One region of the Carboxydothermus ferrireducens DSM 11255 genome, then DNA from elsewhere that is predicted to be linked to it. Evidence: riboswitches for the same ligand, from Rfam matches in the RefSeq annotation. Region 1 holds a riboswitch; the other holds the start of a gene.
The links. Region 1 has a riboswitch for cyclic di-GMP ahead of CARFE_RS16790 (methyl-accepting chemotaxis protein). Riboswitches for the same ligand answer to the same signal wherever they lie in the genome.
Positions count from the first base shown of each region.

Region 2: another riboswitch for cyclic di-GMP. It lies ahead of CARFE_RS0108700 (hypothetical protein); the one in region 1 lies ahead of CARFE_RS16790 (methyl-accepting chemotaxis protein).

Region 1 is NZ_KE386562.1:68,987-72,451, reverse strand. Features, by position in the region: gene bioB (biotin synthase BioB) at 1-265, opposite strand, end outside; gene dmpI (4-oxalocrotonate tautomerase DmpI) at 532-720, opposite strand; gene CARFE_RS16790 (methyl-accepting chemotaxis protein) at 767-1,582, opposite strand; cyclic di-GMP riboswitch class I at 1,658-1,742, opposite strand; gene CARFE_RS0113500 (methyl-accepting chemotaxis protein) at 1,893-2,180, opposite strand; gene CARFE_RS16785 (methyl-accepting chemotaxis protein) at 2,244-3,465, opposite strand, start outside.
Region 2 is NZ_ATYG01000021.1:43,045-46,509, reverse strand. Features, by position in the region: gene CARFE_RS15635 (S1C family serine protease) at 1-1,080, shown strand, start outside; cyclic di-GMP riboswitch class I at 1,356-1,440, shown strand; gene CARFE_RS0108700 (hypothetical protein) at 1,511-1,999, shown strand; gene CARFE_RS0108695 (hypothetical protein) at 2,093-2,902, shown strand; gene CARFE_RS0108690 (hypothetical protein) at 3,036-3,465, shown strand, end outside.

The DNA.
Region 1 (3,465 bases):
GCATTTCAGTGGGTGTAATTTCTGTATGATGATGGACCGATTGAGCGCAAAAGGCACAGTCCTCAGGACAATGACCGGTTTTTACACTGATGATTGAACATAACTCCACCTTATCCCCCACGTACTTTTCCCTGATCTTGGCCGCCATTGCTGCCAATATCAGAATATCTGCGCCCTCAGCCTGCGCAAGCTCCAGCGCTTCAGATTGATTAATTTGTCCGCCATCCAGTACTTTTTGGGTTAAGGCTACTATCCGATTAAACATGGCTCTACCCCCTCTCTCGGTTTATAGTTATAATACCGGTTGAATTTCACATTTGTCAACGTTTTTTATTTTATAGTTAACAAAAACTCCGTTCGCCAGAAGAATAATTTTTTTTGAGGGCCTTCCGGTCTAATAACTTGATGCCGAAAAAAGCCTTTTTTTAGTAAATAAAGCAAAAAGAGAAACCTTGCATTTTTATAAAAAACAAGGTTTCTCTCAAGTCTTTTCTTTTATAAACTTACAAAATCTTACTTTTTCCGGTTTTCTTACTTATTTATCTCCGCAAGAGGTTTGCCACCGCTACCTACATTGTCCAAAGAATTTTCCCGAATTATTACAATAAAAGCTTGAGGTGGAATATTCAGCGTAGAACTTGCTGCATCGGTAAGATTTTTAATAAGCTCCGCTTTTTTTTCCTTGGACATAGGTCCTGCATCAATCTGGATTACCGGCATTCCTTTCCCTCCTTCCCAACTTTTATAATCATAATCACTTCTTAATTTATTTTAACTTAAATGCAATATTCTTTAAATCCTCAGCTACCCCTGAAATTTCTTCAATCGCTGCCGTTAATTGTTGAGCCATCGCACTTTGTTCCTCACTTATCGCTGCCAGGTTTTGAATGCTCTGTATTAATTCATTGAGTCTATGTAAGCTTTGATTTATCTTGTTTCTAATATCCTGGGCCGAAAACTTGGTTTGCTGGGCAAGTTTTCTTATTTCTTCCGCTACCACCGCAAAGCCCCGACCTTTGTCTCCCACTCGGGCAGCTTCAATCGCCGCATTTAAGCCTAAAATATGTGTTTTATCGGAAATTATATTGATTAAGTTAACAATTTCCTGAATACCTGCAATTTCTGCTTGAAGTTCCGTTGATTCACCGGCAATTCGCTGGTTTGTATTTGCCAACTCCGCAGCTGAAGTACTAAATTCCGTTGCCGACTCCCTAATTTCGCCGGTGACTCGAGCTAAATCGGCCGACATATTAATTACCATATCCTGGGTTTCCGTACTGAAAGCTACCGCCATTGCTCCTACAACGCCTTCCTCATCAGTTATAGGAATTACCGTTGCAATATATGGAAATCCAAATTTGCTTTGTTCTTTTTCAACCCTGGCAACAATTTTTTTGTTTTGCTTCATCGCTCTCTCCATTAATGTTCCTTCCACTATTTTATCTCCCGGCTTAAACCCAAAATCAATTCGCCCCGGACGATAATACAAATACTTTTCCAGATCAGAAACTATAAACGTTGCGTCTTCAGTAAATAATTTTTGATAATCAGAAACAGTTTCCAGGATTTTATTTATTTTCATTTCTCTATCCCCTCCCTTTAAATTAATATAAAAACCTCCTGCCCAAAGGCGGAGGCTTAACTCTAAATCCACACCTTCGGCAGCTGGCTGGCATAGCCTTACGGCTTTAGCCCCTGTAGCTTTGCGTCGCCGGCTTTCGCCGGGTTTGCCCTTGACAAAACATTATTTTTATTATTAATATTTGAAAAATTGTAAATTTTGCAACCTTTTTATACTTATGGTAGAACATCACTAAAAAACCTGTCAAGAAATAAAAAAGCCCCCTGCCAATTAATTTTCGGCAGGGTGACTTATTGGTTATTATCAACTATTACACCCGGAAGCGGGCAGCTATTTTCTCAAGTTCTGCTGCTAAAGACGCTAATTCTTCAGAAGAAGCCGAAATTTCTTCCATAGCCGCAGTTTGCCCTTCCGTTGTCGCTACAACATTCTGGACTCCTGCAGATATTTCTTCCGCAGCAGTAGCAACATCCTGAATCTGCCGGGCAACTTCTTCAATGGAAGCAACGATTTCTTTAAATTTCTTACCAACTTCAAGTACCGTTCCGCTCCCTTTTTTGACCTTCTGGCTACTCGCAGACATTACATCAATTGCCATTTATTTCCCTTTTAGCACCCAAATCCAAAAGAATAAATGACAATTTGTGTATCATGTTCACTATTAAACCTTAAACTTATTTACAGTATTTTCCATATCAGTAGCAATTAAATTTAAATTCTGGGCAATAGCCGCCAGTTCTTCCGAAGATGCTGAAAGCTCTTCGGAAGTAGCCGCTACTTCTTCAGCAGCCGCTGAACTTTCTTCTGTTACTGCACTTACTTGCTGAATTTTATCTGCTATCTCGTCCACCGCCTGTAAAATATCGCCAAAGGCTAATACAGAAGATTCAACAGCCTTAATTTGTTCTTTAATAAAAGCATCAACATTGTCCGAGGTCTTTATTACTTCATTAGCATCGTTTTGTACTGATAATATTATTTTTGTAATTTCATCGGTGGAACTTTTGGACTTCTCGGCAAGTTTTCGGACTTCTTCGGCTACTACGGCAAATCCTTTACCGGCTTCACCCGCCCGGACTGCTTCAATGGCCGCATTTAAGGCCAGTAAATTCGTCTGGTCGGAAATCTCGGTTATGGCGTTTGTGACATTGTTTATATTCATGATTGAAGCGGCAAGAGTTTTTATCTTTTCAACTACCAACTCAAACGCTGATTTTATTTGCTGGATGGATTTTACGAGATTATCCATTTCTTTTTTACCCGCATTGGCTTTAGTTGCTGTATTTTCAGTTAACGCTGCTATGTTTGTTAAATCCTGAGCCTGCGTTGAAGCTCCAGCTGAAACCTGCTGCATTGCTTTAGCAACCTCCTGGGCTGATGCTGCCATCTCCTCGGAAGTTGCCGAAAGATTTTCCGATTCTTTAGTAAGTAAAGTGGATTTTTCCTTTATTTGGGTCGCAATTTCACTAAAGGACTGTACCATAACGTTCATGCTGGAAGCAAGAATTCCTACTTCATCTTTGCTATCGTAATCGATGGTTACACTCAGGTCTCCTTTAGCTATTTGATCTACCTTGGCGGTTAAATCAGTGAGGGGTTTTGCAACCTTTCTTATTGTTAAAATCATCGTTAGCACTGATAAGAAAATACTGAATAAAATAATTATGCCAATCAAAGTGCTCTGTTTTTTCCCTTTTTCCTCATGCTTTTCTAAATGTTTTTTAAATAAGCTTTTTTGTTCTTCAGCCTTTTTTAATAAAATTTCTTTAAGCACGCGCCATTTAGGCGTTTCCTTCTGGGCATGCAAGGTAACGGCTTCAGCGGTTTTTCCAGAGATAGCAAGCTTTTGAGCTTCGACCTTTAGCTGGTGATCTTCTTCCCAG
Region 2 (3,465 bases), on a different contig from region 1:
GCGGCTGTATATAAAACTGTCAAAATATTGGTAAAGCCAAAAACTTTGAGCCAGCTTTTTGAAGAATTAAAGAGCAGTTCGGTTGTTGTTGCAACGCCTGGTGGTACTGGAAGCGGTGTCGTTATTTCGCCAGATGGAAGAATTTTAACTTGCTATCATGTCATTAAAGGGCAAAACAGGGCTGAGGTTATTTTAGCTAATGGTGAAAAATATTCGGTAGAGAAACTGGAAAGATATGATTATATAAACGATTGGGCAATTATTAAAATTAATGCGAAAAATTTAAAGTCAGTTAGTTTAACCACAAAATTGCCAGATGTGGGGCACCAGATTTTCACCATAGGTAATCCCCGGGGGTTAGGATGGAGTATCTCAAGCGGTATTGTAAGCAGCAGCGATAGGGAAATTTATGGAAATAAGTACATTCAAATAACTGCACCTGTAAATCCCGGAAATAGTGGAGGTCCGCTTTTTAATATGAAAGGTGAATTGGTTGGAATAATTAATATGAAGCTTGCTGATAGTGAAGGACTTAACTTTGCTATTCCTTGTAAGACAATTTTGGACAATTTAGAAAAGGCTATGTTTAAAGATGCTCCTTTATATGATGTATTCAATGACACCTCTTATAAAGAACAAATAAATTCTCTTGTTGACTTTTTAAATAATGGAAACCACGAAAATTTTAATCCTCTTGTTATTGGATCAACGAATTATGGGAGAGTATTGTACCAAAATGGTATATATGTTGATAATGAAACAGGCCTTATAATGTATGGGGTTGATATTATAGTAAATTACAATCAATTTAGGTTGATGTACTTAAATCATTTAATAAACAATGAATTTAATAATAGTTTTTCGTTTTTTTCATATTACTTTACAAAAACTTTTTCGGACGCAATTGGAACGACTACTTTTGATTTATGGTATGGAGTTTATGATGAACTGGATTATATGCCAACAGATAACTTGGTGCCGGCGGAAAATATAAAGTACGTGAACGGGAAGTACGTGGTTGATTGGTATTTTTATTATGCGAGAAGTGGGTTTAATAATTTTGAGGAAAAATGGTATTAAGTTTAGTTATTAAAACTTGACTAAAAAGAAAAAGTAATAACGATAGGTTAAAAACTTCAAAAAATTAAATAAACCTCAACGATAAAGCGAGTGCAATCTTTTATAACAATCTTATGATACAGGAAAACAAGGTCCAGCTAAAAGAAAAAGAAATAAGAAGGATTGTTAGTTTTTTAACTGCCACAAAACCATAACAATTTTGACATTGCCAGGGATAATCCCTTGACTTGGGGAGAAAATGGTAATACGATTGAATTTGAAGAAACTTAATAATGTCCCGATAAAGGCAAACCCGGCGAAAGCCGGGGACGCAAAGCTAAAGGGGCTAAGGCCGTAAGGCTATGCCAGCCAGCTGCCGAAGGTGATTAGAGGTTTATTAACCCTCCGCCTTCCGGCAGGAGGGTTTAAAATTTTAAAAGGGGGTGTTTGAATGAAGAAGAAAATGATTTTGCTAATAACGGCTTTATTGCTTAGCATTGCTTTTCCTGCTTTCGCGCAAAAAATTGTTTTATCTTATTATGCTGATAATACTGAAAAAGCGGTGACGGATAGTTTATATCAAAAGAGCAGTAGCCAAGGAGAATTAAACATAAATAAAGATATAAATAAAGATAATAAAAAACAACAGAACTTGGTGAATGAAAATAGCAATAAAAAAGATGCAAGTGAAGATAACCAAAAGACTTTAATAAAGGAAGAAAAAGACAACAATCAAACTAAAGTAGATGAAGTAAATTATCAGGATGAGGAAAATGCTCTTGAAAATAAGGAGGTGATTGATGAAGAGGACGAATCCAGTACAATAGATGATGATTACAATCAGAATGAAACAAACGAAGATAGCCAACAAGGTCAAGAAAGCGACGATAATAATTATGGGATAGATAGTGAAGATGACCAGCAGAATCAAGACGATTAAAAAGATTTATTAAAAGACATGTTATTAAAATTCAAAACAAAGTTTTATTGTTGTCTAAAAAATTTTAGAAGATTAAAAAAGGGGGTATTCAGAATGAAAAAGCTGACAGTTTTAGTTTTAACCGTATTCTTACTGGGACTTGCTTTTCCGGTACTGGCGGATACTACTACCGCTACTACCAGCACCACCCCGGGAGTAAGTGATACTGTTTATACCAGCCAAACTCCAACTGTAAGTGACACGACCTATACCACCCCATCGGTAACGGATCAAACTTATCAACCGGTACCGGCTCCAGCAGACAACAAGTTGCCTTTTGATTTAAGCCTTTTAAACAACCTGTCTTACAGCCAGCTAAAACAGTTGAAGGAAGAAATTGAAAATCTTTTGGAGCAAAAAGAGAAAGAACTTCAGGAATTTAAAGGGATTGTAACTTCCTTTGACGGACAAACTCTTATCGTTAAAGGAGAAAACGAAGAAAAAACTTTTGTAGTTACACCGGATACGGAAATGGAAGTAAAAGGAGAGTTAGGTGCCGGTTATAAAGCAGAAGTAAAATACGATCCGGCAAGCAACGAGGCTGTAAAAGTTGAAGCAAAACCTGTAATACTGGAATATACCGGTATGGTAATTTCTTTTGATGGCAACAATCTCACCGTTGCCCGGGGAAATGGGGAACAAAAAACCTTTGTTATTACGGAGAAAACCAAAGTTGAAGGAATAGGGAAGGTCAAAGGAGAAAAAACCATAAAACCGGGTTATAAGGTAGGGGTGAAGTATACCCTTGCAGGAAATGCCGTTGAGGTTAAAGTAATTCCGGCAAAAGTTAAGAAAGAAAATGAAAAAGAGAAAAAAGCAAAAACAAAAAAATCTGCAAATAAAACATACTACAAAAAAAGATAACCCGTTTTAGCAATGGCCGACTGGTTTCTATAGCCAAGTCGGCTTTATAATTTTTTAAGGCATAAAGGCTGGTCTAAAGATATTGTAAAGAGATACTACTATTGGAGAAAAAGCAAAAGGAGGTGAAACAGAAATGAAAATATCACTCTGCCTTGACCGGGACATTATTACCGGAACCGTTGAAGTAACCGACGGCAAAGCAATTTTTATTCCGGACAGCAAGAGCAAAAAGCTTGAAGAAATGAGCGAAATAGCGTTTACTTACTTGCCTGCAGAACAGTTGCACAAGAAATTACCGCCAGCCAAAGCAATTTATCGGCAGGGGAACGGTTTGGTCTTTATGCACTCCAAAGACTTCTCTGTCGTTCTGTCGGCAAAAAGTCAGGTCATAAACCTGCATAAAAGCAAAATTAAGCTGAAGGGGGCTGAAATGAACCATCATTTAATTGACTGGAACTACCCTCTGGATGTTGAAAAGGAGGCAGAACGCAGTCCTCATCTGGTAACTTTTCTGGCTTTTGGTGATTATGTCCGTTTAAACCCGGAGGACTGCGACCCGGTTG